Regions from separate parts of the Micromonospora sp. R311 genome, predicted to be linked through region 2. Evidence: riboswitches for the same ligand, from Rfam matches in the RefSeq annotation. Region 2 holds a riboswitch; each other region holds the start of a gene.

Region 1 (10,268 bases), on a different contig from region 2:
GGCGGCCGACCTGGAAACCCGGACGCCGGGTGCTGTCCCGCCCCCGACGTGCCACCCGTCGCGGCACCCTCACGGCTGCCCGCGCCCGATCAGCGCCTCGGTCCGCGCCGTCTCCGCCTGCGCCGTCTCCGGCGTCGCGGGCCCGGTGCCCGGGTCGGGCCGCGGCGGCTCGGGAGCGCGGCGCAGCCGGCCGGCCAGCCGGTGCGCGCGGCGCAGCGCCGCGTACGCGAGGTAGCTGTTCCGGCCCACCAGCCGGTGCTTGAGCCCGGCCACCCCGCCCGGTCGGGGATAGCCGTCGGCGGGCAGGTAGCGGCGGTAGTGCTCGGCGACCCGGCGGAAGAAGGCGCGCCGCAGGTGCGGGTGCAGCCGGTCGTCGTTGCCGGCCACCACCAGGTAGTGGTTGACCATCAGCTGGAACAGCTCCGCGTGCAGCCGCTCGTCCGGGTGGCGCCGGCGTACCCAGTCGAGCAGCCGCTCGTACTGGTCGAACGCGTCGAAGTGCCGGCCGCTGCGGGTGGAGGTGATCGCGCCGAGCCGACCCTGCCGGTACAGGTAGCAGACCCGGTCCAGCACCGATATCTTCTCCGCGCCGATCAGCAGCGGGTGGCTGAACGGGATGTCCTCGTACCAGCCGGGGTGGAAGCGCAGCTCCAGCTCGGTCAGGAAGTCCCGGCGGACCACCTTGTTCCAGGCGGTGTGCTGCACCCGCAGCAGCTGGGGCCGGTCGGCCAGCCGGACCACGCCCGGTATGCCGCGCAGCAGGTGGCTGCTCGCGTCGACCTCCCGCCGGCCGTTCTCGTGCACCCGCAGGTGGTCCAGCATCAGCACGTCGGGCTGGTGCGCGCGCAGCCGGTCCAGCACCGCCGGGATCGTCCCCGGCGGCAGCCAGTCGTCGCTGTCGACGAACCAGACGTACCGGCCGGTGGCGACGTCGAGCCCGGCGTTGCGGGCGAGCCCCAGGCCGACGTTGCGGGTCAGGTGCACGGTACGCACGCCGGCGCGGCCGGCGGCGTACGAGCGCAGCATCTCCCCGCAGCGGTCCGGTGAGGCGTCGTCCACGGCGATCAGCTCCACCGCGCCCGCGTCACCGGCCGGGACGTCGGCGCGGACCGACTCGAGGCACTGGTAGAGGTACGCCTCGACGCCGTACACCGGAACGACGATGCTCAGCAGCGGTTGCGTCGGCTCAATGACCACGCCGCCACCCTCGACCCCGAGGGTGGCCGGTCCCGGAACCTCACGTGGCCGGCGGAGGTGGAGTCCTTGAACGTCCGCCGAGCGGTGGGTTAACGGTTCAGCATGCGCCGCACCGGGCCACCGACCGCTCGCCGCACCCGGGCCCGCAGCCGCTGCTCCTGGAGGGTCTCCACGTCCTGCTGCAGTCCGGCGTTACGGTCGCGCAGCCACTGCACCCGGGCCAGCAGGGTGTCCCGGTCGGTGGCGCCGGCCGGCCGGACGGCGGGCGGGAAGGTGGTCGCGCGCACCTCGGCGTCGAAACGGGCGGCGCTGTCGCCGTCGGCGAACGAGTTGCCCAGGTCGTGCTTGGCGAGGAAGGACAGCATGGTCTCGAACCGCGCCTTGTGCCCCTCGTTGAGCGCCGTGTAGTCGGCCTCGTCGAAGAGTTGCGCGGCGTCGACGTCGGCCGGCACGTCCTTCATCACCCGGTGCGGGATGTCGAAGTAGCGGGCCAGTTCCAGGGTGCGCGAGTCGTGCGCGAAGAGGTATCCGGGCGTGCCGGAGACCAGCGCCGTGATGGTGCCGTGGATCCGGGTGCCGAACGCGAACTCGAAGCCGGAGAGGTAGTCCATCCACGTCCACGGGTCGAGGAACATCCGCACCTTGTCCTCGACGAAGAGCGGGTGCGAGCTGTGGATCGGGATCGGGCTGGACTTGCCGCGGTCCTCCGGGGCGTCGCCGTAGAGCAGGGTGCCCAGGGTCTTCAGGTCCTGCGGCAGGTAGCGCAGGTTGGGGTAGCGCTCCTGGTGCGCGGCGATGATCTTCGCCATCGACTTGACGTACGGGGAGATGGTCAGCGCCAGCCGGTCGGTCGGCTCCAGGGCGGCCTTCTTCTTCTCCACCCGCAGGCTGTCGCCGTGCAGGAACATCGACGGGCAGCCGATCACGTCGACCGCGGAGAAGCCCAGGGCGCGCAGGTAGCTCTCGGTGATCTCCCCGCGTACGCCGATGCTGTGCGATCGGTCGAGCACCGCCCGGACGAACCGGGTCACCACCTCGTCGATCGGGCGCAGGTACTCGCGGTCACCCTTGACGTCGGTCTGCACGCCGACACCGAGCACCACCACCGGGATCTTGAGTCGCTCGATGAACTTGGTCATGGTGACGAGCCGGTGCGCGTAGCTGCGCCGGAAGGCGTTCGCGAGCGGAATGACGAACACGTCGTACCGCTCGTTGAGCGTGTCGGCCTCGCGGAGATCGATCTTGAACCCGTTCGAGGTGATCTCGGTGCCCCGGGTCTTGAGCAGCTTGTGCGCGGCGTGGCTGAAGACGAGGTTGCCGTTGTTCTCGCCGATCCAGTTGCCCTCGAACGCCTCCTCCGGGGAGTAGACGTCGAACGGTCCCTTCTTGGCCCGCATGAGGATCCGCTGGTGCATCTCGCCGCTCCGCCTCTCGTCCGCCCCCGTGTGCGTTCCGGGCGGACACACCGTCACCGCTCGACTCCGACCGGCCACCGGGGCCGGGCGGCTCGCACCTGAGGGTTCGGGGAATATTAGGCCACCGGACGTCCCGTGCACAGACGCCCGTCGCCGTCGTGCCCCGGCCGCCCCGCCCGGTAGGGTGCCCGGGCGGGGCGGTCCGGCTCGGCGAGGTCTCGTTCGCCTGCGACCTCGTGCACGTCTTCGTGATGATCACCGTGCTCCGCACCGGTGACCGGGGGACCGGCTTCACCGGGCTGGTGTGCACCGGCGGTGCTCGGCTTCCTGCCCACCGCGCCGGGCGCTGGCCGCGCTGCCGCACCGGCACGTGCCGACGCCGACGATGCGCCGGTTCGCCCCGCGCCGTCCGAACCGGACGGTGCCGGGCGGCGCCGCGGTGCCGGCCACGGAGCGAGGCTTGGTGTCCCGGCGGGCGCCGTGCCGGGCGCAGGCACGCCGGACCAGCGATCGGCGTACGTCGACTCCCGCTGGGGCGTCCACCCTGGTCGGTGCCGTCGGCGCGGCGTCCGGACGACACGCCCGGTGGCGATGCGGGGGACCGGCCCGGACGGTAGCGTGGTCGCCGTGCTTCCCGTCGCGCTCACCTGTCCCCTGTGGTGGGTGGCGCGCTGGGCCGCGCGGCTGACGGCCGGCCTCGCCGTCGCCGTCGCGCTCGCCCTCGGTGCCGGCGCCCCCGGCGCCGTGGCCGCACCGGCCGGTCCGGAGCCGGCGCTGTGCACCGCGGGGGCGGCCGGTCCGGGCGTCCCGGCCCCGCCCGCCGCGGCCCTCGCCGGCGCGTTCGCCGACGCCGGCCCGGCCGGGCACCCGGTCCGGGGCACCGCACCTGCCGGCCCGACCGCGACCGCCGGTCCGGCCCTCGTGCTCGTCGGTTCCGCCGCGCTCGCCGCCGCCGACGAGCAGCCTGCCGCGCTCGCCGGTCCGGCCGCCGGGCCGGAGCCGGCCGCAGCCCCGCCGGCGGTCGTCGCCGGGCCGGCCCCGGCGCCGGCCGGGTCGCTCCCGGCCGCCCGGGCCCCGCGCGCCCCGCCGCACTCCTGATCCGTCCGCGGGGTCGACGCCCCGCCCACGATCCCTGCCCCCGCACCCGTCCGGCCCCGCCACAGCGCCCGGACGCGGCTTCCCGCTTCCGCATCCGCTTTCCCCCGTGAGGTGCCGACCTTGGAGACCGTCCTCTACTACCAGTTCCTGATCGGGGTGCCGCGGGCCGCCGCCATCTGGTCCGGCCTGCTGGTGCTGGCGCTGACCGTGCTCACCGTGCTGGTCGCCCGCCCCGAGCGCCCCACCGACGAGGAGTCCGCCCCGGTCGGGCCGGCCGAGCCCGACCTCGCCGACCTGCGCCGCTACGCCGAGGAGGTGGCTGTCGCGGCGACCCGGGCGGCGCAGACCGCGCGCCGCCGGCGGGCCGACTGGCTCGCCGCGCAGGCGGAGGTCGAGCGCACCTGGCAGGCGTACGACGAGGCGGAGACGGCCGCCCGCCGGTTCCTCGGGGCCGCCGCCCTGCCCGCCCCGCGCACCCCGCGCACGCCGGCCGAGTACGCCGCCCGCGAGCGCTGGCTGCACCACGCGGCGATGGCCGCCCACTGGCGGGGAGAGCTGTCCGCCCGGCAGTTGTCCGACGTGTTCGGCCACCGGGCCGGTTGGGACTCCCGGCGGCACCCGGTCGAGCAGGAGATCGTGCTCGCCCGGGCGGTGCGCGAGCAGCGCCGGGCCGGCTACCGGACGGCCGCCGAGCGGGAGCGGTCGGCGTGGCGGGACGCCGAGTCGGCCGCCGAGGCGGCCCGTGCCCTCGCCGCCGAGGCGTACGCCGCCGCGGCCCGGCTCCGGCCGGGTCGGCTGCCCGCACCGCGTGCCGAGGCGGTGCCGGCGCGTGCCGTCGCCGCGGCCCGCTGGCGGCCGGCGCGGGTGGGCTGATCCGCCGAACTATTCCGGTGACGCCGGTCACAGTGGCCGCGGAATCGGTCATCGGGCTCGTCCCGGTCGATGCCTGTCGACAATTCCGGGTCGACGGCGGTGGCTTGTCCGGTTGTCGACCCGAGATGTCGTCGGAGAGGTCCGTCCCATTGAGTCACGTCAGTGCGCAACTGCCCGCAAAATTGTCGTGCCGGATCAGGTTTACGCAGGTGAACTGGGGTTGGCAGGCTACGGACTGACCAGTAATGTCGGCCCGTCTGGTGCGGTTACCGATCGCAAGAGGCGACGCCGCGCCGACCCGCTCAATCGTGATCACACGAACCGGGGAACCAGTGCACCTTTGGGGTGAATCCGCGGGCCACGGCCCGTGGTAGGGCGTTCTTCCCGCCCGAATCCGTCAGCTAACCCGGTCGGCGGTGTCGGAAGGAGTTCCATCCTCGTGCAGCACGATCCCACCCCTCGCTTGTTCCCCCACCTCCACGGCCCCGCGGTGCCCGCGCCGCTCGCCCCGATCGCGAGCTGACCCGCCGGAAACCGCCCCCGCCCGACAGTCGGGCGCTCCCCTGAGTGGTCACCAACCCGCGGACGAGACGTCCGCGCGGTGGCGCCGGCCTGCCCCCCGGACCTGGCGCCGGTGTGCCGCTCACCCCCCGAGTCCCGTGGAGGAATCCGTGAAGCACCACCTGAAGCGCCAGTTGCGCCGCATCACCACCGACCGCCCCTACCAGGTCGCCGCCGCCTCGGCCGCGGCCCTCGTGCTCGCCACCGGCGCCGGTGCGCTGGCCGCCGGAGCCGACGAGGCCCCGGCCTCGGCGCCGGCCGCGGCCACCGTGGCCGAACTGCGGAACGCGCCCGCCGCCGCCTCGCGGGGCGAGGCCCGGATCGGTGCGGTCCCGTCGAGCGCCGCCCCGTCCAGCGCCGCCGCGTCGGCCGCCGCCTCGTCGGCCGCGCCGAACCCGGACCTGACCCGCAAGCAGAGCACGCCGAAGCCGCCGTCGCGCAAGGTCCTCGACTACGACTACCAGGCGCAGACGACGTACTACAACTGCGGCCCGGCGGCCGTGCGGAACGCGCTCAGCGCCACCGGCATCGAGCGCACCCAGGACGCCCTCGGTGCCCAGCTGGGCACCACCGAGATGGGCACCAACTCCGCCGAGGACACCACCCGGGTGCTCAACGCGGTGGTGAAGGGCAACCCCTACCGGACCCGGATGATCTCCGGCCGCGCCGCCACCCCGGCCCAGATGGACCAGCTCCAGGCCGACGTGGTCCGGGCCATCACCGCCGAGCGCGGCGTCGTGGTGAACATCGCCGGCAGCGCCACCGACACCGCCGGTGGCTGGCACTCCTTCCCGGGCGGGCACTACATCGCGGTGGTGGGCTACGACGACGACGGCCGGCTGGTGAAGATCGCCGACTCGGCGAACCCGGCGACGGCGTCGTACTGGATGACCACCATCGACCTGGCGAACTGGGCCGCGACCCGCGGCTACTCCGCCTGACCGCCACCGTCCCGTCGCACCGTCCGGGCGCCGGTTCCCCACCGGGGGAGCCGGCGCCCGGCGCGTCCCGGCCCGCGGCCCTCGCCCCGGCCGTCCGACCGGTGGCACACTGCGCCCTATGGACTCCGAATCGGATACCCGGGACGGCCGGCGGCCGGTCCTGCTGCTGCTGCACGGCATGGGCGCGACCGGCGAGGTGTGGCTGCCCTGGGCGCCGTTGCTGGAGCGCCGGTGGACCGGCCGGTGGCTGGCGCCGGACCTCGCCGGGCACGGCTGGTCCCCGCCGCTGCCCCGGTACTCCTTCGCCGGGCTGGCCGGGCAGGTCGCCGGCGGCCTCAAGCCGGGTGACCGGCTCGTCGTCCTGGGCCACTCCCTCGGCGGGGTGGTGGGGCTGGCGCTGGCCGCGCGTACCGCCGGGCTGGACGTGGACGCGGTGGTCGGGCTCGGCATCAAGGCGGTCTGGTCGCGGGACGAGCTGGCCCGCGCCGCCGAGCTGGCCGCCCGCCCGGTCACCTGGTTCGCCACCCGGGACGAGGCGGCCCGGCGCTACCTGCGGGTGAGCGGGCTGGCCGGACTGTTCGCCCCGGACCATCCGGTGGTCGAGGCGGGGCTGCGGCAGGTCGACGGCCGCTGGCGGCTGGCGATGGACCCGGCCGCGTTCGCGGTGGGGGAGCCGGACCTGCCCACCCTGCTGGCGGCGGCCGACGTGCCGGTGGTGCTGGCCCGGGGCGAGCGCGACCCGATGGTCTCCGACGCCCAGCTCAAGGAGTTCGGGGTGCCGGTGGTGACCCTGCCCGGCCTCGGGCACAACGCCCACGTCGAGGACCCGGAGGCGGTGCTCGCCCTGGTCGACCCGTACCGCTGAGCCGCGGTTCGCGGCGGAGATCAGGGTGTTGTGCCGCCACGCCCGGCGTCTCCGGGATAACATGCCCGTACGTCCCGGAGTGCGCCGGGAGTCCTGTTTGTCCGGGTGATCCTTTCGCGCCGACCCCGTCGGATCACCCGTAACCACCACCCCTCCTGTCCACATCCGAACGAGGTAGCGCCGCGCCCGGTCCGGGCGCGGCCGCTGTTCGACAGGAGGAAGCCCATGTCCGGGCTGACCACAGAGATGATTCCACCGGCCAGGCCGGTCATCGGCGAGGCCGAGATCGAGGCGGCCGTGCGGGTGCTGCGCAGTGGCCGTGTCGTCCAGGGGCCGGAAGTCGCCGCCTTCGAGGCGGAGTTCGGCGAGCTGGTCGGGGGCCGGCACTGCGTCGCGGTGAACTCCGGCACCTCCGCCCTCCAGCTGACCCTGATGGCCCTCGGGTTCGGCCCGGGCGACGAGGTCATCGTCCCGTCGTTCTCCTTCGCCGCCACCGCCAACGCGGTCCGGCTGGTGGGCGCCCGGCCGGTCTTCGTCGACATCGAACCGGCCAGCTTCTGCCTGGACCCGGCGGCGACCGCCGCGGCGGTCACCCACCGCACCGTCGCGATCATGCCGGTGCACCTGTACGGGCACCCCGCCGCCATGGACCAGATCATGGCGGTCGCCGAACGCCACGGGCTGGCCGTGGTCGAGGACGCCGCCCAGGCCCACGGGGCCACCCTGTCCGGACGGCCGGTCGGCGCGTTCGGCACGGCGGGCTGCTTCAGCTTCTACCCCACCAAGAACATGCACTCCCTGGAGGGCGGCATGGTCAGCACCTCCGACGGCAAGCTGGCCCGTACCCTGCGGCTGCTGCGCAACCAGGGCATGGAGCAGCGGTACGCGAACGAGATCGTGGGCGCCAACATGCGGATGACCGACGTGGCCGCGGCGATCGGCCGGGTGCAGCTGCGCCAGCTGCCGGAGTGGACGGAGCAGCGGCGGGCCAACGCCAAGCTGCTCGACTCCCGGATCACCGGCCTGATCACCCCGCCGGTCGCCGACGCCGCCCGGCACGTCTACCACCAGTACACGGTGCGGGTACCGGGCGGTCGCCGCGACGCGGCCGGGCGGCGCCTCACCGAGCTGGGCGTCGGCAACACCGTCTACTACCCCACGCCGATCCACCGCCTCCGGCCTTACCTGGGCGAGGACGGCAGGCCAGGCCCGTGGGAGCTGCCCGAGACGGACCGGGCCGCCGCCGAGGTGCTCTCGCTGCCGGTGCACCCGTCCCTGTCCCAGCAGGACCTGGAGCGGATCGCCGAGGGCGCCAACCTGGCCGGTGGTGCCCGGTGACGCGGGCCAGGCTGCGCGCGGGCCTGATCGGCCTCGGCGCGATGGGACGCAACCACGCCCGGGTCCTCGCCGGGCTGGACGGCGTGGACCTGGTCGGGATCGTCGACCCGGCGGGCGATCCGACCGGCGCGCTCCCGGTGCCGGTGGTGCCCGATCTGGACAGTCTGCTGAGGCTCGGCGTCGACTACGCCGTGGTCGCCTGCCCGACCGCGCTGCACGAGCAGGTCGGTCTGGCGCTGGCGCACAGCGGGGTGCCCGCGCTCATCGAGAAGCCGCTCGCCCAGTCCGTGGCCGCCGCGGTTCGGCTCGCCGAGGCGTTCGAGGCCGCCGGCCTGGTGGCCGGCGTGGGGCACATCGAGCGGTACAACCCGGCCCTGCAGAGCCTGCGCCTCCGGTTGGAGGCCGGCGAGCTGGGCGAGGTGTTCCAGGTGGTCACCCGGCGGCAGGGGCCGTTCCCGCACCGGATCGCCGACGTCGGGGTGGTGATGGACCTGGCGACCCACGACATCGACCTGACCAGCTGGGTCGTCGGCCGGGAGTACCGCACGGTGTCGGCCCGTACCGTCTCGCGCAGCGGCCGGCTGCACGAGGACATGGTCGCCGCGGTCGGCCAGCTCGCCGGCGGTGCGATGGTCAACCACCTGGTCAACTGGCTGAGCCCGTTGAAGGAGCGGTCCACGGTGATCACGGGGGAGCGGGGCTGCTTCGTCGCCGACACCCTCACCGCCGACCTGACCTTCTACGCCAACGGGGCGATCGACACCGAGTGGGAGGCGCTGCGCGCGTTCCGCGGGGTCGCCGAGGGCGACATGGTGCGCTACGCGATTCCGAAGCGGGAACCGCTGCTGGTGGAGCACGAGCGGTTCCGCGACGCGGTCGACGGCAAGGAGAGCGACATCGTCACGCTGCGGCAGGGGCTGCGTACCGTGCGGGTCGCCGCCGCCCTGCTCCGCTCGGCCGCCGAGGGCGGCACGGTGGATGTCGACAGCGACACCGCGCTCGACCGGGCGGCGAGCGGCGCGCTGTCCTGACGGCACGGAGCCGTCCTGTGGTCCTGACCGGGCCGCAGGACGGTCTTCCGGCCCGGTTGGCAGGGCAGACCGCAGGGGCGGGGAGATCCACCGGCTCGGCCCGGACCGCCCTGCGGCGGGGCCGGTTCAGCCGAGCCGTTCCGCCAGGATGCTCAGCACGCGCTCGGCCGCCCGGCCGTCGCCGTAGGGGGTGCCCCGCTCGCCCCGGGGCGTCGGCCGGGTGGCCGCCTCGACCCACCCCCGCCCGCCCAGCGCGTCCGGCTCCGGTACGAGCCGGTTCCAGTCGCCGTCGAGCGTCTCCACCCACTCCGTCTCGGGGCGCAGCGTGGTACAGGCGCGGCCGAGCAGGAACGCCTCCTTCTGGAGCCCGCCGGAGTCGGTGACCACCCCGACCGAGCCGAGCACCGCGGCCACCAGGCCCGCGTAGCCGAGGGGCCGGCCGGCGCGCACCGCGCCCTGCTCGAGCTTCAGGCCATGCTCCTCGGCGCGGGCCGCCAGCCGCGGGTGGGCCAGCAGCGCCACCGGCACCGGCAGGTCGGCGAGTGCGGCCAGCAGCGCCGACAGCCGGGCTGGGTCGTCGGTGTTGTCCGGACGGTGCAGGGTGGCCAGCAGGTACGGCTGATCGGGATCGATGCCGTCCGGCAGCGCCGGCCGGGGGTGTTCACCGGCCAGCACCGCGTCGCGGACCCGCAGGCACACGTCCACCATCACGTCACCGCTGAGCACCGCCCGGTCGGCCAGCCCCTCGTTGGCGAGGTGCCGCAGCGCCTCCTCGGTGGGGGCGAGCAGCAGGTCGGCCGCGTGGTCGGTGAGCACCCGGTTGTGCTCCTCGGGCATCCGGCGGTTGAAGGAGCGCAGTCCCGCCTCGAGATGGGCCACCCGCAGGTGCTGTTTGACCGCGGACAGGGCGCCGGCCAGCGTGGAGTTGGTGTCGCCGTAGACCAGCACC
Region 2 (10,268 bases):
TCGCGGGGCGCGAGGTGGTCATCCTCGGCCGCGGCGCGACCCTCGGCCGGCCGCTGTCGATCATGCTGGCGCAGAAGCGGCCCACGGCCAACGCCGCCGTCACCGTCGTCCACACCGGGGTGCCGGACTGGTCCCGCTACACCCGGCGGGCCGACATCCTGGTCGCGGCCGCCGGCGTACCCGGGATCATCCAGCCGGAGCACGTCAAGCCGGGCGCGGTGGTGGTCGGGGCCGGCGTCCGGTACGAGGGCCGCCGGCTGCTGCCCGACGTGGACGAGTCGTGCGCCGAGGTGGCCAGCGCGATCACGCCCCGGGTCGGCGGGGTCGGCCCGACCACCGTGGCCATGCTCTTCCGCAACGCCGTCGACGCCGCCGAGCGGCTGAGCGGGCGCGGCTGACCCGAGCAACCGGCACGGCCGCCCGCCTGTGTTCGGGTGGGCGGCCGTGGGACGGTGACGAAGGCTCATACCTGAAGGCACTACCGTCCGGTCCGGCGCCACATCCTGTCGTCCTTCCGTGCGGTGTGATCCATGCCGATGTGTGGGTATGGCCAGTGTCATGGCAGATCGACCTCGGCTGACCTTGGCCGCCACCGTGCTGGACTCGCCCGACGCCCGGGAGCTCGCCGCGTTCTACGAACGCCTGCTCGGCTGGTCGCGCCACGACGACGAGCCGGACTGGGTCACGCTGCGCGCACCGGACGACGGCGCCGGCCTGTCGTTCCAGACCGAGCCGAACTATGTACGGCCGGTCTGGCCGGCCGGTCCGCAGGATCCGCCGATGATGGTCCACCTCGACATCGAGGTCGACGACCTCGACGCGGCCTCGGCGCATGCGGTCGCCGCAGGCGCCACCGTGGCGGACTTCCAGCCCCAGGACGACGTGCGGGTGCACCTCGACCCGGCCGGCCACCCGTTCTGCCTGTTCATCTGAGTTCGGATCGTCGGGCTCGGCCGAGGACCCGTTGGCCTGGAGGTGGTCACCCACCGGGTCGTAGCCGATCTCGCCGGTGCAGCAGACGGCGACGGTGACCAGCGGTGCCAGGGCTGCCCAGCGCGCGGATCCCCCGCCGGAGTCCGGGCGGTGGCGGCCACCAGCGGGATCCCGGCCGCCCGCAGCGCCTGACACGCCGCCAGGGTCGCCTCGCTCACTGTGCCGTCAGGCCGAAAGACCGGACGGGGACAAGGTGAAGCGGACCGCGCGGCGGGTGGCCCCGCCGGCGGATCAGTTTGATGATGCCCTCGAACGCGAGCAGCAGGCCGAGACCGATGGCGAGGCCGAACGGGAGTTCTCGACGAACCGCTTCGCCGCCAAACAGCTCAGCCCCACGTGCGGCCCAGGCCAGGACCGCGAAGCCGTCGCCGATCACTGCCCCAGGGCTCGCCATTCGGAAGCAAGGACCGCCCAGAGCTGCTTGTCGTGGCGCACGCCCTCGTACGGCCATGCCTCGCGGCGCACGCCCTCCAGCGTCATGCCGAGCCGCTTGGCCACCGCTGAGCTGCGGTCGTTGTCGGCCCGGCAATGCCACTCGGCCCGGTGCAGCCCCCGGGACGCAAAGGCCCAGTCCAACAACGCGCCACACGCCTGCGTGACCAGACCGTGGCCCTCGGCGGACGGCTCCAGCCAGCAACCGATCTCACACGAGCCGACAGCGGCATTGAAATCGGTGAACATCACACCGCCGACCAACACTCCATCCCGCCAGATGCCATACAGGCGGGCACCGTCGCCGGCCTGGCGTTGGGCGTACCGCTTGAGCGTGGCCCGCGCCCCTTCCACATCGTCGGTGACGAACGCGGCACCGACCCAGGGACGAATGTGGTCGCGGGCCCGGTCCAGATGTTCGGCGAACTCCTCGACATGCCAGACCTCTAGCGGCCCAAGGCGAGCACCGTCGCGCAGCGGCAGCGAGAACATGAGAGCCTCCCATTCGCATAACAATTGTTACGGGAATGTACCGTGGCAGCATGCCACGCACCAAGGGAGATCACGAGGCCCGCCGACGCGATGTCTCGGAAGCGGTCTGGCAGGTCATGGCCACCCGCGGCTTCGCCGGCCTGACGTTGCGCGCCGTCGCCGCCGAACTCGGCGCGACCACCGGCCTGCTGACGCACTACTTCCCCACCAAACACGCCCTGGTGGAGTACGCCCTCGACCTGCTCGAACAGCGCACCATCTCCCGCCCCCGCCGACACACGGGCGAAGGTCTGGCCGCCCTCAGGGACGCACTGCTGGACATCCTGCCACTGACCCCCGAGACCACCCACATCAACCGCATCTGGGTCTCCTCCTGGGACACCGCGCTCTCCGACCCCAACCTCAGCACCGACTACGCCCGCAAGTACGCGAGAGGTCGCGAAAGACTGACCGAGCGGGTGGCCGCGGCCCAGGATCTCGGCGAACTGCCCCCGGGCAACCCCGCCAGCATCGCGGCTGGCGCGCAGTCCTTCCTTCTCGGCCTGGTGGTCCAGGCCCTGTTCGACCCGGCGGCGTTCCCGCCGCAGCGGCAAGTCGAGCTCCTGGACGACTACCTGGCCACCCTGACCGCCGCGCACTGATCCAACGACGAGCACGCGGGCTGGCGTTTCTCCTCGATGCCCGCACTGCTCACCGGCGCCGTCGACGAGTCCTGAGCTGGGGCCTCACGTTGGAGCGGGTGACGGGAATCGAACCCGCACTGCCAGCTTGGGAGTTGGACAAGATCGGATCGTCGTGCTGGGTAGCCGCTGGTCGGTCCGGTCCTGGATGGCCTGGCTTGGCCCCTGGTGGCACCCGTTTGTGGCCCCGTGGATGGCCTGGCACCTGCGACTGGACTTGGGGCTCAGCGACGGTTACCGGATCGACGGACCGCCCAGACCCCGCCAACGATCGCCGCAGCGGTCGGCAAGAGGCAGCAGAGCGTCAGGACGAACAGGTGCCACGGCTTGACAGCTCCCATGGCCCAGAGGATAGGCGCCGCCTCCCAACACCGCGTCCCTGCGGGCCTCAGTTTGGAAGAGCGTGATCAACCGACCGCGATGTCCGAAACGCCTGCGGCCGGCGGCTCACCCGGCTGCTTCTCGTGCCCGCTCGTGACCGGCTACGCGCCCCGGTTACTGGCCCACGGATGGCCCGTGACGGCCCCGGCACCCCCAGCACGGCGACCGCTGTCGCTGTGCTGGAGGTGCCGGGGCACGTAGCGTTGCGGGGCGCGTCGTTGTGCGGTTGCCTACCAGTCAGGCAACTCAAGATCGAAGACGTCTGAACCCACGCCCGAGCGCGCGCTCCATTCGGCCCTCTGGTCGTTGTCACTGCTGCCGGTCAGGGTCTTGGTCGGTCCGTCGTCGCCCGCCACAACCAGCGGCCAGGCGGGCGTTCCGCGCCGGCCGTCCTCGCCACTGAACGAGAAGGGCGCGGTAAAGGTCCATTGCCGACCCCGGGAATCAGTTACCTGCGCGCCGTCGTCCAACATGGCAAACGGTCGGTAGACGAGTTCACCGTCGAGGTTCCACTCCGATGCAGGATCGAAGAACAGGCCGTAGTCCGCGAACTCCGAGGTGGGCGGTTGCCCGGTTCTCCAGGCAACCCAGCCCTTTCCAGACGCCTTGTATTCGTTCTTCGCGATCTCGAGGATGTAGACCTCGGTTTCGGGGACGAAGACATGCGCCTGATCACCGGCGTAAAGCGTTTCCAGGTCCTCACGAAAGCGCTGCAGAGTATGGCCCCAGTCCCCCGAGTCGATCCCGTGGCCCGATCGTGCTGGTTCGGCGTCCGACTGGAACACCACCATGTGCTTGCGTCGCTCCTTTATCCGCACAGGCCAGTCGTCGGCGTGAAGTCTCCAGATGTCGCCTGGACGGCCTGCGTCAATCGGTATTGCCACGATGACCTCCGTTGCCGCGGCCGCGTGCCGCAAGTCATGCAACCGCAGGCCGCCAGTCTGCTCTCACCCCATGGATTCACCACGCCGTCCGGGCGGCCGATCTGGCGCGGCAATCTCAACAAGGTCATCGACCCAGGCCGCCATGACCTACCAGCACGCCACCTCGGAGGCGGATCGGGCCATCGCCCAGGCGGTGAGCGACGCGGTGAAGGCCGAGCGCAAGAAGGCGGGCAAGAAGCCGGCGGCCGGCTCCTCGGACAAGGCCAAGGGCAAGGGCAAGAAGGCGGGCAAGAAGCGTGGCTAGTGGCCCGTGGATGGCCCGTTCGGAGCTGCCGACCCCAGCAACGTCGAAGGCCCTGGGCGGAACTTTCGTCCTGACCAGGGCCTTCCGATCGGAGCGGGTGACGGGAATCGAACCCGCACTGTCAGCTTGGGAAGCTGATGTTCTGCCATTGAACTACACCCGCAAGCGGGACCACTGTACCTGAGTCACCGCCCCGGCGCACCCAGGTACCCCCTCCGCCCGACCACCCTGGCAACGCACCTTCCCGGGGATTCAAGATCGCCGCGAAACACCGCAGCCACCCGAGGGCAACACTCCGCGCACCCGACGCCGGCGCCCAGCCGCGTTGCCAGGAAAAAGTTTCCCTCCGGCAACATATGGTCGTTCTCAAATTTGTCGATCGGTTGTAACCTCTCCCCCACGTTCTCAGCCACGGCGTGACACACCCCCTGTCATGCCGCCAGAAAGAGGTGGGCCCATGGGACTTCGTCCCGACCTGCTGACCCGGCGTACCGCCGGTGTCGCGTCGACGACCCTCGCGCTGCTGCTCAGCACCGCCGCGGTGGGCGTCGTACCGGCCGCTTCGGCCTTCTCCGCCGCCCCCGGTGAGGTGTGCGTCGAGCCGGCCGACGTCCACGCGGACGCCCGGATCAAGGCGGGCGGCGCGGCGAAGCACGAACCGAACGAGCTGACCCTCGCGGAGACCCGCGAGCGGGAGGCCGATCTGGCCGCCGCGCTCCGCGAGCGCGCCCGGTTCCGCACCGGCGCCGGGGCGACCACCCTGGCCACCGTCACCATCCCGGTCGTGGTGCACGTGATCCAGCGGGACAGCACCCGGGCCGGCGGCAACATCCCGGACTCGATGATCACCTCGCAGATCACCGTGCTGAACCAGTCCTACAGCGGAGCGACCGGAGGCGCGGCCACCGCGTTCAGCTTCCAACTGCAGAAGATCAACCGGGTGACCAACCCGGCGTGGTACCCGATCGTGCAGGGCTCGTCGGCGGAGCGGTCGATGAAGACCTCGCTGCGGGAGGGCGGCAAGAACACGCTCAACGTGTACCTGGGCGAACTGAGCGACGACCTGCTCGGCTGGGCGACCTTCCCGCAGCGGAAGCTGAGCAGCATGGACGGCGTGGTCGCGCTGAGCGAGTCGCTGCCGGGTGGCACCGCCGCCAACTACAACCAGGGCGACACCGGCACCCACGAGGTCGGCCACTGGCTGAACCTCTACCACACCTTCCAGGGCGGCTGCTCGGGCACGGGTGACGGCGTCAGCGACACCGCTGCCGAGGCCTCACCGGCCTTCCAGTGCCCGACCGGGCGGGACACCTGCACGGCCCCGGGCGTGGACCCGATCACCAACTTCATGGACTACACCTACGACTCGTGCATGTACCAGTTCACCGCTGGCCAGGCGAGCCGGATGCTGACCGCGTGGAACGCGTACCGCGCGGCCTGATCTGACGTACCACCCACCGGTGCCGGCTCCGAACGACGGAGCCGGCACCGGTGTCTTCGTGGCTCAGGCGGCCTCGCGGTGGGCGTCGTGGGCGGGCCGGCGCGCGCGCGACGCGGGCTCGGCGTCCCGGGCGTCGGGCACCGCCGGGTCGAGCCAGACCTGGACGGCGGGCCGGCCGTGCCCGTTGCCGGGGCCGCCCACGGCGCCCGGGTCGCGGCGGGCGAGCATGGCCACGTCGACGGTGAACTCGAACAGCCGCCAGTCGACGTGCGTGGCGGCCCGGAAGCTGCGGGCCAACCGGGCGACCCGGGCCGGGTCGGTGACCGGCCGGGCGTGCCCGGCGACGTAGGCCTCGTCGTCGCTCTCCTCGGGCGGGAAGGAGTGCAGCGCGTAGCGCCCGTCGCGCTCCAGGTCGCGTCGTTTGGGTGAGTCGACCACGAAGCAGAACAGGCCCTCGTCGGTGATCACCGGGGAGACCGGGTGCACCCGGGGCCCGCCGTCGGCGCGGACCGTGGCCAGGTAGCCGAAGCCCGGCCCGTACTGCTGCATGAGAAGGCGGATCCCGTCGGCGAGTCGGGGCTCGTCAGCGGCGAATTCGGACCAGGAAGCCATGCGGACATTCTATCGAACACGTGTACGAACACCTAGTCCGACACGCAGGTCACCCGGGACGCTTCGCTATGGTGTTCCGATGCTGCTCTCCGACCGCGACCTGGTCACCGAGATCAAGGCGGGCACCCTCGCGCTGGAGCCGTTCGAGCCCACGCTGGTGCAGCCGTCCAGCATCGACGTACGCCTGGACAAGCTGTTCCGCGTCTTCAACAACCACCTCTACACGCACATCGACCCGGCCCGGCAGCAGGACGAGCTGACCTCGGTGGTCGAGGTGCCCGACGGCGAGCCGTTCGTGCTGCACCCGGGCGAGTTCGTGCTCGCCTCGACGCTCGAGGTGATCTCGCTCGGCGACCAGCTCGCCGGGCGGCTGGAGGGCAAGTCCAGCCTGGGCCGGCTCGGCCTGCTCACCCACTCCACCGCCGGCTTCATCGACCCCGGCTTCTCCGGCCACGTCACGCTGGAGCTGTCCAACGTGGCCAACCTGCCGATCACCCTCTGGCCGGGCATGAAGATCGGCCAGCTCTGCATCTTCCGGCTCTCGTCGCCGGCCGAGCACCCGTACGGCTCGGCCGTCTACGGCTCCCGCTACCAGGGGCAGCGCGGCCCGACGCCGAGCCGCTCCTGGCAGCAGTGGCGCACCTGGCCGACCCGCTGACCCGCGCGCAAAGGGGCCCGCTCCGGCGTCGGAGCGGGCCCCTTTCCGTGGTACGCGGTCGTCAGTCCGGCCGGCCGAAGCTGTGGATCGGGCCGTCGTCGAGGCGCTTCATCTTGATCGGCACCCCGGCGCGGGAGGCGTGCACCACCCAGCCCCCGCCGACGTACATCCCGACGTGGTGCAGGTCGGCGTAGTAGAAGACCAGGTCACCCGGGCGCAGCTCGCTCCGGCTGACCGTGGCGGTGACACCGCGCTGCTGCGCGGCGTTGTGCGGCAGCGAGACCCCGGCCTTCGCCCAGGCGGCCAGCATCAGCCCGGAGCAGTCGTACGAGTTCGGGCCCTCGGCGCCCCAGACGTAGGGCTTGCCGATCTGGGCGCAGGCGAACTTGACCGCCACCCCGGCCGCGCCGCCCGGGTAGCCGGCCGGGCACGGCGCGGGGCGCAGCGGTCCGCCGCCGCCGTTGCCGTACACCCGCAGCCGCAGCTTCTGCAGCCGGTCGATCTCGGCGTTGATCTCCTTCTTCTTCGCCGCCAGCTGGGCCTCGGCCCGGGCGAGCTGGGCGATCATCTCGTCCAGCGGCGCCTTCTTGGCGGCCAGCTGGTCGCGCAGGTCGGCGACCTGCCGCACGTCCCGCTGCTGGCGCTCGGCGAACCGGTCGAGCAGTTCGAGCTGCCCGACCACCTCGCCCGGCGAGCTGCTGCCCAGCACGGCGTTGATGGTGAGCACGTTCTCGCCCTTGTAGGCGCGGACGGCCAGCGCGCTGACCTTCTGCATCGCCGCGTCGACCTGTGCCTGGAGGGGTTTGATCTGGGCGGCCAGGGCGTCGGCCTGCTTCCGCTTGGCGGCCAGGTCCTGGCGGGTGGCGTTGTGCCGTTCGATGATCGGTTCGAGCTTGTTCCAGTCCTCGTCGATCTGGCGCTCGATCTCGGCGACGGTGGGTTCGGCGTGGGCCGCCGTGGCGCCGCCGGTCAGGACGACGGCGAAGCCGACCAGGGCGGCGAGTGCGGTGGTGAAGCGGGACCAGCGTGGGCGCGGCGCAGCCGTCGTCGGGTCGGCGGACGCCGACCGTGCCGACGGTGGCCGCGGGGCATGGTGTGCCACCGGGCTCCGTACTCCTTCTTCCTGTACCGCCTACCGGGTTAGCTGACGGGTTCGGGCGGGAAGGGGTCGCCCTACCGCAGTGACTGCGGATTCACCCCGGGTTACCTGGTTCCCCGGTTCGCTCGCGAGCGATTCGGCGGTGCCGGACCGTTACCGCCCGGGTTGGACGGAGCTGTTGTCGGGCCGACGAATGACCAGAGTAGAGACGCTCGTTATCAATCCGCAACCCGTGTCGCCGTGACACTCCGTACCTGGCGGGATCGACGACCCTCGTGGGGACGGCTCGAAGGTTTTCTTCCTCTGAGGTTGATATATGGAAAGGTATTGACGGCGGACGGGCGCCGGGGTGAAGGTGGCCGCATCGTCCACCCGTCTGACCAGGGGGTCCGATGCACCTGTCCACGAGATCGAGGAGCAGGCGTGCCCTGCTCGCCGCCGCCGCGGCCCTCGCCATGGCGGTCACCCCGTTCACCGCCAGCGGTCCCGCCACCGCCGACTCGATCGACCGGCAACAGCAGTACGCCGCCGCGGCCGCCGAGTTCGGCGTGCCGGAGAGCGTCCTGCTCGCCGTCTCCTACCTCGAGTCCCGCTGGGACACCCATCCCGGCACCCCGAGCACCAGTGGCGGCTACGGCCCGATGCACCTCACCGACGCCGCCCACGTCACCTCGCTCCCCGGTGGCAGCCACATCGACGAGGGCGAGGACCCGCGCGGTGACGAGTCACGGCCGTTGGCCGTCGCCGCGCCGGCCACGGCCGAACCGGCGCCGGCCGCTCCCGGCGACGCCGCGCTGCAGACCCTCCAGGCGGCCGCCGCGCTCACCGGCGCCAGCGCGGAGGCGCTGCGGTCCGACCCGACCGCCAACATCCGCGGCGGGGCGGCGCTGCTCGCCGCGTACCAGCGGGAGCTCGGCGGCCCGGTCGGCGCGGCCAGCGACCCGGCGGCCTGGTACGGCGCGGTGGCCCGCTACTCCGGCGCCGGCGCCGAGGACACCGCGGCCGCCTTCGCCGACGAGGTGTACGGCCAACTCCGCGAGGGCGCGAGCCGGACGACCGACGACGGGCACCGGGTGACCCTGCCGGCCCGGGCGGTCAGCCCCGACGAGTCGGCCCTGCACCGGCTCGGGCTGCGGCGCGCCGAGCGGCCCGACGGGCTGGAGTGCCCGATCGGCATCGGCTGCGAGTGGATCCCGGCTCCGTACCAGAAGTACGGCCCCCGGCCCGGCGACTACGGCAACTACGACCTGGGCAACCGCCCGGCCCAGCAGAAGCTCGAGTACATCGTCATCCACGACACCGAGGGCTACTTCTGGCCCAGCGTCAACCTGGTCAAGGACCCGAAGCGGGTGGGCTGGCACTACACGCTGCGCTCGGTGGACGGCCATATCGCCCAGCACATCAAGACCAAGGACGTCGGCTGGCACGCCGGCAACTGGTACGTCAACGCCAAGTCCATCGGCCTGGAGCACGAGGGCTTCGCCGGCCACGGCACCTGGTACACCGAGGCGATGTACCGCACCTCGGCCAAGCTGGTCCGGCACCTGGCGCTGCGGTTCAACATCCCGCTGGACCGACAGCACATCATCGGCCACGACAACGTCCCCGGCACGGTGGCGGCGAACGTCGCCGGGATGCACTGGGACCCGGGACCGTACTGGGACTGGTCGCACTACTTCGACCTGCTGAAGGCGCCGTTCCGGTCCACCGGCACCCCGCGGACCGGCCTGGTGACCATCGACCCCGAGTTCGCCGGCAACCAGCCGGCGTTCACCGGGTGCTCGCGGCAGCCGCCGGGGGTGCCCACCCCGCTGCCCCCGGTGAGCGACCCGTGCCCGCTGCGCGGCTCGTCCGCGGTGCTGCTGCGCAGCGCGCCGAGCCACGACGCGCCGCTGGCCGTGGACCTGGGCGAGCACCCGGACGGCTCGCCGGGCACGATGTACGTCCCGGACCACAGCGCCCGGGGCTCGGCCGGCCAGACGTACGCCGTCGCCGAGGTGCGGGGGGACTGGACGGCGATCTGGTACCTCGGTCAGAAGGCCTGGTTCCACAACCCCGCCTCGGCGCCGACGGCGAAGTGGGCCACCGGCTTCGTGGTGACGCCGAAGCCCGGCAAGGCGACGATCCCGGTCTACGGGCGGGCCTACCCGGAGCAGGCGGCCTACCCCGCCGGGGTGCCGTACCAGGCGATCTCACCGCTGCAGTACACGCTCGCCGCCGGCCAGCGGTACGCGGTGGGCGGGGTCCTGCCGAGCGAGTACTACCGCGCGGTCACCTTCGACGGGTCGTCCC
Region 3 (10,268 bases), on a different contig from region 2:
GCCGACCTGGCGATCGGCCTCGGCCGGGTGGCGGAACCGCCCGGCCGGGTTGAGGGTGTACTCGTTGCGCCGGCCCACCCGGGTGCGCCGCAGGTAGCCGCCCGCCTCCAGGTCGGCCACGATCGCCTGGGCGGCCCGCTCGGTGACGCCCACCTCGTCGGCGACGTCACGCAGCCGGGCGGTGGGGTTGCGGGCGATGGCGAGGAGCACGTGCCCGTGGTTGGTGAGGAACGTCCAGTTCCGGGTGTTCCCGTTCTCGCCACTCGTCATCGCCATGCCCGCCATGGTATGGCCCGCCGCGCCGAAATTCCGTCTCGCCTCGTCCCCACCGACCGGCCGCACACCGGCGGGCCGGCACGCCGCCGTGGACCCCGCCGCCCCGGGGCGGCACCCGCGATCGGGGGCGTCGCCAGGGTCGGGCGGCGTCGATGGAGCAGGCCGGCCGGGGCGGGCAAGCGTTCGGTGATACATGAAATGCATATCACGCATATCTTGACGTACCTTTGCGCTCGGTGTGACCGTGGTGGCAGCCCGCGCCCGACCTCCGGCCGGGGTTGACCAGGTCGCTTACGTCGAAGGACGAGGTGAGGGGATGAGCCGTCCCGGTTCGCCCGGTGTGCAGCCGGGCTCGTCGCGCGAGTCGGCGGCGGCGGTGCCGAGCACGCCGGCACAGGCGCTCGCCGAGTTGTCCGCCGGCAACCGGAGGTTCGTCACCGGCGTCCCGCGCCATCCCAACCAGGACGCCGGGCACCGCGCCGCGGTCGCCGACGGGCAGCATCCCTTCGCGGTGATCGTGGGCTGCTCCGACTCCCGGCTGGCCGCCGAGATCATCTTCGACCGGGGCCTCGGCGACCTCTTCGTGGTCCGGACCGCCGGGCACACCACCGGCCCCGAGGTGCTCGGCAGCGTCGAGTACGCGGTGACCGTCCTCGGCACGCCGCTGGTGGTGGTGCTCGGGCACGACTCGTGCGGCGCGGTGCAGGCGGCGAAGGCGGCGGTGGAGACGAACGCGCCGCCGGCCGGTCACCTGCGGGCGGTGGTGGACGCCGTCATGCCCAGCCTGCGCCGGGCCGAGGCCGAGGGCGTGGCCGACGTCGACGGGATCGTGGACATCCACATCGCGTGCACCGTCGAGGCGATGCTGGACAGCTCGCCCGTGCTGGCTGCAGAGGTGGCCGCCGGGCGCTGCGCGGTGGTCGGGATGTCGTACCGGCTGGCCGCCGGCGAGGTGCGGACGGTGGCCGCGGTGCCCGGCGACCTGGCCGACCCCGTGGTGGACCCGGCCGCGGCCGTCGCCTGACCGCCACCCCCGCGACCGTCGCCTGACCGCCACCCCCGCGACCGTCGCCTGACCGCCACCCCCGCGACCGTCGCCTGACCGCCACCCCCGCGACCGTCGCCTGACCGCCACCCCCGCGACCGTCGCCTGACCGCCACCCCCGCGACCGTCGCCTGACCGCCACTGCGGCGGCACCGCCGAAGACGGCGCGAGGGCCGTCCCGCCCGGGGAACGGCCCTCGTGTCGCGCCGGCGCGGATGTCGCTACAGCAGCGAGACGTGGACGTGGTCGGTGTGGTTCGACGGCCCGCTGTACGACTTCCAGCCGGTCGCCGGGAACCAGATCTGCCGGTTCCAGATCACGTAGTAGATGCCCAGCCGGTCCGCGTTGCGGATCAGGAACGCGGCGAGGTTGTTGCCGTACATCCGGGTGTCCTTGTTGTGCCAGGGGGCGAAGCCGCTGCGCTGCAACGACCAGTCGCAGGCCCGGCCCTTGGGGTGCTCCCAGGGCCCACCGGGGCGGTAGCAGCCGACAAACCGGTTGAAGCCGGCCCGCTTGACCTCCTTGTACATGTGCAGCGTCCGCGGCGTGATGCAGCCGGAGGTGGTCGGGTCGTTCTCGCTACAGGACTCGGCCTTCCAGTCGCCGTCGGCGGTGCGGCCGGGGGCGACCCGGGCGACCGGCGAGGTGGCCGACACCAGGCCGCCGGTGAAGCCCAGCCCGCCGACCAGCGCCAGCGCCTTCTCCGCGTCCCGCTTGTTCTTGGCCATCAGGTTGGTCTGCTTCTGCTGCTCGCGGATCTCGGCTTCGAGCGCCAACTTCGCCTGCTCGGCGCGGTTCTTGACGGCGTTGATCTTGGCGAGCCGCTTGGCATTGACCATGTTCAGCTCGTCCAGGGCGGTGGCCCGCTCGACGAACGAGTCGGGGCTGTCGGCCTCCAGCAGCATGGCCACGGCGCCGATCCGACCTGTCCGGTACGACTGGGCGGCGATCTGGCTGACCTGCGGGGCGAGCGCGTTCAGCTCGGCCTCCGCCCGGTTGACCTCCAGCGCGAGTTCCAGTTGACGCTTCTTGGACTTCGCCAGCCGGGACTTCGCCTGCGAGTAGTTCCGGTTGGTCGACTCGATGACGTCCGTGATCAGCTTCGAGTCGTCGTCCTCGTGCCCTGAGGGGGTGGGGGGCTTGGGTGCGGCCGAGGCCGGGAGCGGCCCGGCGAGCACGGCCAGGGCCGCGAACACGGCCACCACAGGAGTCACCCAGCGGCGTAGGGGTGCCGTCACAGTGTTCCCTTCCGTCGACCGCCGACCGGGTTAGCTGACGGGTTCGGGGCGGAAGTGGCCCCTACCGCTGTCGCGGACTCACCCCACGTACCTGGGTCCCCGGCTCGCCTCGCGGCGATTGGGCGGCGGCACCGCAGGCGCCGCTGCGCGCCTTCGGCGGTGACCGGCAGCGAGGTTACCCGAGAGTCCACCGGTGGATCTACGTCCCGAAGCCGACTAAATGCGTTATTTCGTAATGGCGGAGGGTGACAGGTGATGCGTTTATCAAGCTCACCGGTCTGGACGGTCACGCTGCGGAGTCTCACCATGCGGTGTCCGTGCTCCTGTCCGGATCGGGCCACCCGGTGGGGGTGGCGGAGGAGGTGTTTCCGGCGCGCGGCGCGGCGAGCGCCCGCAGCGCGTCGGCCCGGTCCGTGGCCGGCCGGGAAACCGGAGGGGTGCCCGACGGCTCGCCGTCGCCGTCGCCGTCCTCGTCGCCGGCGGGGCGCTTGGCGCGGCCGGCCGTGGTCACCAGCGCGGCGAGCGCGGTGGTCAGCGGCACGGCGGCGATCAACCCGAGCGTGGCGACGGCGCTGCGGACGATCTCCTGGGCCAGGAACTCGCTGGTCAGGATCTGGGTCACCGACCGGGAGTCCGCGGTGAGCAGGAGCAGCAGCGGCAACGAGGCGCCGGCGTACGCCAGCACGATGGTGTTGACCGTCGAGGCGATGTGCGCCCGGCCGACCCGGGTCGCCGCGCGGTAGAGCTGGAGCCGGGACAGGCCGGGGTTGGCGTGCGCCAGTTCGGTGACCGTCGCCGCCTGGGTCACCGTGACGTCGTCGAGCACGCCGAGCGAGCCGATGATGATCCCGGCCAGCAGCAGCCCGTGCAGGTCGACGTCGGCCTGGAACATCGACAGCGTGGTCGCGTCCTCGGAGCCGTACCCGGTGAGATGGGTGGCGGCGGTGGCGAGGGTGCCGAGCACTCCGGTGAGCACCAGGCTGCCGAGCGTGCCGAGCACCGCCACCGAGGTCTGCGCGGTCACCCCGTGCGTCAGGTACAGCACCACGAACATGATCAACGCGGCGCCGACGATCGCCACCAGCAGGGGCGACCGGCCGGAGCTGATCCCGGGCAGCACGAAGGCGAGCAGGATGGCGAAGCTGGCCGCCAGGCCGGCCAGCGCGGCGAGCCCGCGCCACCGGCCGAACGCGACGATGGCGGCGGCGAAGAGCACGACCAGCCAGACCAGCGGCTTGCCCCGCTGGTGCTCGGCGATGTTGTAGCTGCTCGCGGTCGGGTCGGCCGGGTCGGTCAGCTCGACCAGGATAATCTCGTCACCCACCGCGACAGTCGGGGCTCCGGGCCCGGTCGGCACCGGCGTCTGCACCTCCCGGCCGGCGTCCGGGCCGTCGGCCACCTTGACGGTGACCGTGCCGCACGGGCCCGCCGCCGGATCGGGCGCCTCCGGTGCCGGCGGGCAGGCCTCGGTCACCACCCGGGTGACGGTGCCGTGGTGGCGGGGCGGGTCGGTGCCCTGGTCGGCCCCGGGGGTGTCGCGGGGCCAGAGCAGCAGGGCGGCGACCACGGTGGCGAGGACGAGCGGGACCACGGCCGCGACGAGGATCCGCCGCACCCGGGGCGGGGCGGACGGAGCGGGACGGGTGTGGTCGGCGCCCATTGAGTGTCTCCCAACGAATCCGGGGCAGGGTACGTGTCGGCGGGCCGGTCGGTTCAGTGGCGCCGGCGGGCCGGCCCGGATCGCGGGCGGGTTCGCCCGAGGGTGGCGACGCGACCACGTACCGTCGACCCGCTGGCCGGCCGTCCACGGGCCGCCGGCGGCGCCGGTGCCCGGTGGGCGCGGGACGAATGGTGCGAGATCCGGAGGGCCATCGTGCCGAATCGTAACCATCCCGGTATCCGGACGCAGGTCGCGTGGGCTGGTGTCGGGCACCTCACCCGGCGGTTGGCCCGCGCGGGCGTCTCCGTTCGGGGATGTTGGAGGCATGGCTGAGCACACCCCGTCCCGCCGGGAAGGCGCGGCGCACGGCGAGCACGATGGGCACGGCGGGCACGGCGGGAACGGCGGGCACGACAAGCACGCCGGGCACGACCCGGAGATGTTCCGCCGCCGGTTCTGGCTCTGCCTGCTGCTCACCCTGCCGGTGGTGGCGACCAGCCACATGGTGATGGACTGGTTCGGTTACTCGCTGGAGTTCCCCGGCCGGTCCTGGGTGGGGCCGGTGCTCGGCTCGGTGGTCTTCTGGTGGGGCGGCTGGCCGTTCCTGGCCGGCGCGGTGCGGGAGGTGCGCGACCGGGCGCCAGGGATGATGCTGCTGGTCGCCATGGCGATCACGGTCGCCTACGTCGCCTCGCTGGCCACCAGCGTGGGCGCCTTCGACCTGGACTTCTGGTGGGAACTGGCCGCTCTGGTCACCATCATGCTGCTCGGGCACTGGCAGGAGATGAAGGCGATCGGGCAGGCGCGTGGCGCGCTCGCCGCGCTGGCCGCCCTGCTGCCCGACGACGCCGAACGGGTCGCCGGGGACGGCCGGGTGGAGCGGATCGCGGTGGCCGAGCTGCGGGTCGGCGACGTGGTGCTGGTCCGGCCCGGCGGCCGGGTGCCGGCGGACGGGCGGGTGGTCGACGGCGCCGCCGAACTGGACGAGTCGATGATCACCGGGGAGTCCCGACCGGTGCCGCGGTCGGCCGGCGACCGGGTGGTGGCCGGCACGGTGGCCACCGACTCGGCGATCCGGGTCCGGGTCGAGGCGCTCGGCGAGGAGACCACGCTCGCCGGCATCCAGCGCATGGTCGCCCAGGCCCAGCAGTCCAGCGGGCGGGCCCAGGTGCTGGCCGACCGGTTCGCCGCCGGGCTGTTCTACGTCGCCACCGCCACCGCCGCGGTCACCGTGCTGGTCTGGACCGTGCTCGGCGACCGGGACGAGGCGGTGGTCCGTACCGTCACCGTGCTGGTGATCGCCTGCCCGCACGCGCTGGGCCTGGCCATCCCGCTGGTGATCGCGCTCTCCACCGCGCTGGCCGCGCGGTCCGGCATCCTGGTCAAGGACCGGCTCGCGCTGGAGCGGATGCGCACCGTCGACGCGGTGCTGTTCGACAAGACCGGAACACTGACCCGGGGCGAACACGTGGTCACCGACCTGGCGGCGACGCCGTCCGCCGACGCGGACGAACTGGTGCGGGTCGCGGCCGGGGTGGAGTCCGACAGCGAGCACCCGCTGGCCCGGGCGATCGTCGCCGCGGCCGGTGCGCGCGGCGGCCCGGCCCCCGCCACCGGGTTCCGCTCGCTGCCGGGCCGTGGCGTCCAGGCCACCGTCGCCGGCCGGGAGTACGCCGTGGGCGGGCCCGCGCTGCTGCGGGAGCTGGGCGTACGGCTTCCGGACGGGCTGGTGGCGGCGACCGACCGGTGGTCGGAGCGGGGCGCCGCGGTGCTGTACCTGGTCCGGCTGCCGGACACCGCCCTGGGTGCGCTCGCCCTCACCGACGAGGTGCGCCCCGAGGCGCGGGAGGCGATCACCGAACTGCGTGCCCAGGGCGTCCGGACGATCGCGATGATCACCGGGGACGCCCGGCCGGTCGCCGAGGCGGTCGCCGCCGACCTCGGCTTCACCCCCGGCGTCGACGAGGTCTTCGCCGAGGTGCTCCCGGCCGACAAGGACGGCAAGGTCACCGAGTTGCAGCGGCGCGGGCTGACGGTGGCGATGGTCGGTGACGGGGTGAACGACGCGCCGGCGCTGGCCCGGGCCGACGTCGGCATCGCGATCGGCGCGGGCACCGACGTGGCGATCGAGTCGGCCGGGGTGGTGCTCGCCTCGTCCGACCCGCGGGGGGTCACCGGCGTGATCCGGCTCTCCCGCGCGTCGTACCGGAAGATGCTGCAGAACCTGGGCTGGGCGGCCGGCTACAACGTGGTCGCGCTGCCGCTGGCCGCCGGAGTGCTGGCCTGGGCGGGGCTGGCGCTGAGCCCGGCGCTCGCGGCGGTGCTGATGTCCGCGTCCACCATCGTGGTGGCGCTCAACGCCCAACTGCTGCGCCGGGTACGGCTCGGCCCCGTGGAGCCGGTCCGACCCGCCGACGAACCGGCCAGGGCCGGCCCGGCGGACCGGGGGGCCGGCTAGCGTGGAAGCGTGCGAACGGCGCGGGCGGTGTCGGCCGGGCAGTGGGCCCGGCTGCTGCTGCTGTTCAGCACGTTGTTCGGGCTGGCCGCCATGCACACCCTGGGCCACGGAGTGCACGCCGGCCACGGCTCCTCCGTCGCCGGCCACGGCTCGTCCCTCGCCGACCACCATGGTGGGGTCGTCGTTGACGGCGTCAGCGCGGTCGCCGCGCACCTCGCCACCGCGGCGGCCGCGGTCGTCGTTCCGGCCCTCGGCTCCGGCGGCTGTCCGGACGGCTGCCCGACCGGGCGGGTGCTGCCCTCGGGCGGGTCCGGGGGCGGTGAACTGCCCGGGTGGGGCGTCTGTCTGGCCGTGCTCGGCGCGCTCGGGGTGTCGGTGCTGGTCGCCGTGCTGCTGCTGGCGTCGGCGCGGGTCCCGGGGGTCGACATCCGGCCGGTGCGCCGGTCCGCGGCGGCGTCCCGGGCCCCACCGCCGCGGCCGGTCGGTCTGCGGCTCGCCACGGTCGCGGTGCTGCGCAGTTAGGACGACCCGGCGCGGAAGAGGGCTGCTCCGCGCCTCCGTCCTGCTGCGCAACCACCGACACCGAAAGGCTGAACAGTGTTGACTCGTACCATCGCGCGCCGTGCCGCCCTGGCCGGCGTCGCTGTCACCGGCGTCCTCGCCCTGGCCGCCTGCGGCGGGGGCCACTCACCGTCGGGCGTGGGTCACGACATGCCCGGCGCCACCGCGACCGGCGGCGCCTCGACCGGCGCGGCGGCGTTCGACCCGGACGACGTGATGTTCGCCCAGATGATGATCCCGCACCACCGGCAGGCGGTGGAGATGGCCGACCTGGCCGACGCCCGGGCCGCCGAGCCGGAGGTGAAGCGGCTCGCCGGGCAGATCAGGGCCGCCCAGGCGCCGGAGATCGCCACCATGACCGGATGGCTGGCCGCCTGGGGGCACCCGGCGCCGTCCGCCGGTGCCCGGATGCCGCACCTGGATCACGGCTTGCCGGGCATGATGTCCGACGCCGACATGCAGGGGCTGGCGACGGCCTCGGGCCCGGATTTCGACCGGCGGTTCCTGACCATGATGATCGCCCACCACGAGGGTGCGGTCACGATGGCCGAGGACGAGCTCGCCGACGGCGCCAACGCGGAGGCGAAGGCACTCGCCAAGGAGATCAGCACCGCCCAGCGGGCCGAGATCGCCATGATGAAGGAGGTCCTGGCCCGACTCTGACACCGTCGGGGCGACGCCCGGGCCCGTCCGCCACCGCGGTGGCGGGTCCGGGCTCCCGGCCGGGCCGGGCGACGTCCGGTGCCGGGGTCAGCCGCGCTTCATCAGGCGGCCGACGGCGGCCATCATCTCGGTGGCCATCTCGTCCGCGCGACCCTCGGCGGCGCCCTCGTGCATGCAGTGCCGGGCGTGCCCGTCGAGCAGGCCGAGGGCGACCTTGTCCAGCGCGGCCTGGATGGCGGAGATCTGGGTGAGCACGTCGATGCAGTAGCGGTCCTCGTCGACCATCTTCTCGATGCCGCGCACCTGGCCCTCGACGCGGCGCAGCCGCGCGAGCAGCTGGTCCTTGCTGGCGGTGTAGCCCCGGACGGGCGTAGGTGAGGTCATGACGACAAGGATAGCGTACCCCTGGGGGGTATGGTACGGTGCCAGATGTCCGGTACCCCCACGGGGTACCGGTACCAGGATCGGCAGCCGTTTGCCTCCGCCTTACCCCCCAGGGGTATATGGTGGAGGCGGTGAGAGGGGAGTTCCGATGGTCACCACGACGTACCAGGTGCAGGGCATGACCTGCGGGCACTGCGTCAGCTCGGTCAGCGCCGAGGTCGGCGCCGTGCCGGGCGTCACCGACGTCCAGGTCGACCTGGCCACCGGCCGGGTCACCGTCACCAGCGAGCAGCCGTTGGACACCGACACCGTGCGCGCGGCGGTCGACGAGGCCGGTTACGACCTCGTCGACGCGTGACCGGTCGCCGGCCGAGGGAATCGAGGTAACCAGCATGAACACGGCGACGAAGCTGAGCGGATTCGCCCTCGGCCTCGCGGCGGTGTTCGGCGCGGCGTACGGGGTCGGCCAGGTGGCCGGCCCCGTCTCGCCCGCGGCCGACATCCGTCACGACGTCGGCGACGGCGCACACTCCGACACCGGTGCCTCCGGGCACGGGAGCGAGGAGAGCGGGGCCCATCTTCCCGGCGGTCTGCTCGTCTCCGACCGGGGCTACACCCTCGTCCCGGTGGCCGCCCCGGCGGGCGAGTTCGCCTTCCGGGTCACCGGTCCGGACGGGCGGGCGGTCACCGCGTACGACGTGGCGCACGACAAGCGGATGCACCTGATCGTGGCCCGCCGCGATCTCTCCGGCTTCCGGCACGTGCACCCCGAGATGGCGCCGGACGGCACCTGGCGGGTCGCCTCGCCGCTGGCCGGGCCGGGCGTCTGGCGGGCGTTCGCCGACTTCACACCCACCGGCGGGGAGCCGCTCACGCTCGGCGTGGACGTGACCGTGCCCGGGATGCTGACCGAGACCCCGCTGCCGGCGCCGGCGACCAGCACCACGGTCGACGGCTACACCGTCACCCTCGCCGGCACCCCGGAGCCCGGCCGCACCGCCGAGCTGACCCTGACCGTGAGCCGCGACGGCGCGCCGGTCAACGACCTGGAGCCCTACCTCGGGGCGTACGGGCACCTGGTGGCGCTGCGCCAGGGCGACCTGGCGTACCTGCACGTGCACCCGGACGGCGCGCCGGGCGACGGGCGCACCCGGCCCGGCCCCGAGGTGACCTTCTTCGCCGAGGTGCCGTCGGCCGGCGCCTACCGGCTCTACCTGGACTTCAAGCACGGTGGCGCGGTGCACACCGCCGAGTTCACCGTCGTCGCCGGCAGCCCCGGCGTCCCGGCCGGCGGCGCGCCGGCCGTTCCCGCGCCCACCAGCACGAGCGCACCCGCACCGACGGCCGGCGCCGACCACGGCAGCCCCGGCCACGGGCACGACTGACGGGACCGTGATGACCACCACCAGCAAGCCCCTACCGATGGCACCGAACCGGATCGAGCTGGCGATCGGCGGGATGACCTGCGCCTCCTGCGCCGCCCGGATCGAGAAGAAGCTCAACCGGATGGACGGGGTCACCGCCACGGTCAACTACGCCACCGAGAAGGCCACCGTCCAGTACGCCGACGAGGTCACCCCGGCGGAGCTGATCGCCACGGTGGAGAAGACCGGCTACACGGCCGTCGTCCCGCCCCCGCCCGCCCCGGCCGGTACGGAACCGGCCGCCGAGCCGGTGGACGAACTGCGTGGCCTGCGTACCCGGCTCTGGGTCTCGGTCGTGCTGACCGTGCCGGTGATCGTGCTGGCCATGGTGCCGGCCTGGCAGTTCGACTACTGGCAGTGGCTGTCGCTGACCCTGGCCGCCCCGGTGGTGGTCTACGGCGGCCTGCCCTTCCACCGGGCGGCCTGGATCAACCTCCGGCACGGCGCGGCGACCATGGACACCCTGGTCTCCCTCGGCACGCTGGCCGCGTTCGGCTGGTCGGTCTGGGCGCTCTTCCTCGGCAGCGCCGGCATGCCGGGGATGACCCACCCGTTCAGC

Evidence for each region. Region 2 has a riboswitch for cyclic di-AMP ahead of AC1WTP_RS03725 (C40 family peptidase). Riboswitches for the same ligand answer to the same signal wherever they lie in the genome.
Region 1: it holds a riboswitch for cyclic di-AMP, as region 2 does, so the genes downstream of both, AC1WTP_RS25315 (C39 family peptidase) here and AC1WTP_RS03725 (C40 family peptidase) in region 2, are expected to answer to the same signal.
Region 3: it holds a riboswitch for cyclic di-AMP, as region 2 does, so the genes downstream of both, AC1WTP_RS23860 (coiled-coil domain-containing protein) here and AC1WTP_RS03725 (C40 family peptidase) in region 2, are expected to answer to the same signal.

What each region holds. Positions count from the first base shown of each region.
Region 1 covers NZ_JBSWCE010000032.1:67,852-78,119, reverse strand. Annotated here, with positions in the region: gene AC1WTP_RS25335 (glycosyltransferase family 2 protein) at 70-1,197, opposite strand; gene AC1WTP_RS25330 (polysaccharide pyruvyl transferase family protein) at 1,287-2,612, opposite strand; gene AC1WTP_RS25325 (hypothetical protein) at 3,240-3,710, shown strand; gene AC1WTP_RS25320 (hypothetical protein) at 3,822-4,583, shown strand; cyclic di-AMP (ydaO/yuaA leader) riboswitch at 4,873-5,014, shown strand; gene AC1WTP_RS25315 (C39 family peptidase) at 5,243-6,085, shown strand; gene AC1WTP_RS25310 (alpha/beta fold hydrolase) at 6,204-6,950, shown strand; gene AC1WTP_RS25305 (DegT/DnrJ/EryC1/StrS family aminotransferase) at 7,176-8,288, shown strand; gene AC1WTP_RS25300 (Gfo/Idh/MocA family protein) at 8,285-9,319, shown strand; gene wecB (non-hydrolyzing UDP-N-acetylglucosamine 2-epimerase) at 9,446-10,268, opposite strand, start outside.
Region 2 covers NZ_JBSWCE010000003.1:181,497-191,764, forward strand. Annotated here, with positions in the region: gene AC1WTP_RS03670 (bifunctional 5,10-methylenetetrahydrofolate dehydrogenase/5,10-methenyltetrahydrofolate cyclohydrolase) at 1-398, shown strand, start outside; gene AC1WTP_RS03675 (VOC family protein) at 559-933, shown strand; gene AC1WTP_RS03680 (hypothetical protein) at 1,148-1,369, opposite strand; gene AC1WTP_RS03685 (GNAT family N-acetyltransferase) at 1,366-1,917, opposite strand; gene AC1WTP_RS03690 (TetR/AcrR family transcriptional regulator) at 1,968-2,558, shown strand; gene AC1WTP_RS03695 (hypothetical protein) at 3,209-3,769, opposite strand; gene AC1WTP_RS03700 (hypothetical protein) at 4,005-4,166, shown strand; tRNA gene AC1WTP_RS03705 (tRNA-Gly) at 4,259-4,329, opposite strand; gene AC1WTP_RS03710 (zinc metalloprotease) at 4,624-5,607, shown strand; gene AC1WTP_RS03715 (pyridoxamine 5'-phosphate oxidase family protein) at 5,671-6,219, opposite strand; gene dcd (dCTP deaminase) at 6,299-6,877, shown strand; gene AC1WTP_RS03725 (C40 family peptidase) at 6,939-7,979, opposite strand; cyclic di-AMP (ydaO/yuaA leader) riboswitch at 7,992-8,128, opposite strand; gene AC1WTP_RS03730 (N-acetylmuramoyl-L-alanine amidase) at 8,369-10,268, shown strand, end outside.
Region 3 covers NZ_JBSWCE010000029.1:72,875-83,142, forward strand. Annotated here, with positions in the region: gene AC1WTP_RS23850 (helix-turn-helix transcriptional regulator) at 1-285, opposite strand, end outside; gene AC1WTP_RS23855 (carbonic anhydrase) at 593-1,300, shown strand; gene AC1WTP_RS23860 (coiled-coil domain-containing protein) at 1,543-2,559, opposite strand; cyclic di-AMP (ydaO/yuaA leader) riboswitch at 2,564-2,694, opposite strand; gene AC1WTP_RS23865 (YibE/F family protein) at 2,861-4,219, opposite strand; gene AC1WTP_RS23870 (heavy metal translocating P-type ATPase) at 4,545-6,677, shown strand; gene AC1WTP_RS23875 (hypothetical protein) at 6,687-7,199, shown strand; gene AC1WTP_RS23880 (DUF305 domain-containing protein) at 7,275-7,901, shown strand; gene AC1WTP_RS23885 (metal-sensitive transcriptional regulator) at 7,989-8,285, opposite strand; gene AC1WTP_RS23890 (heavy-metal-associated domain-containing protein) at 8,434-8,643, shown strand; gene AC1WTP_RS23895 (hypothetical protein) at 8,678-9,670, shown strand; gene AC1WTP_RS23900 (heavy metal translocating P-type ATPase) at 9,681-10,268, shown strand, end outside.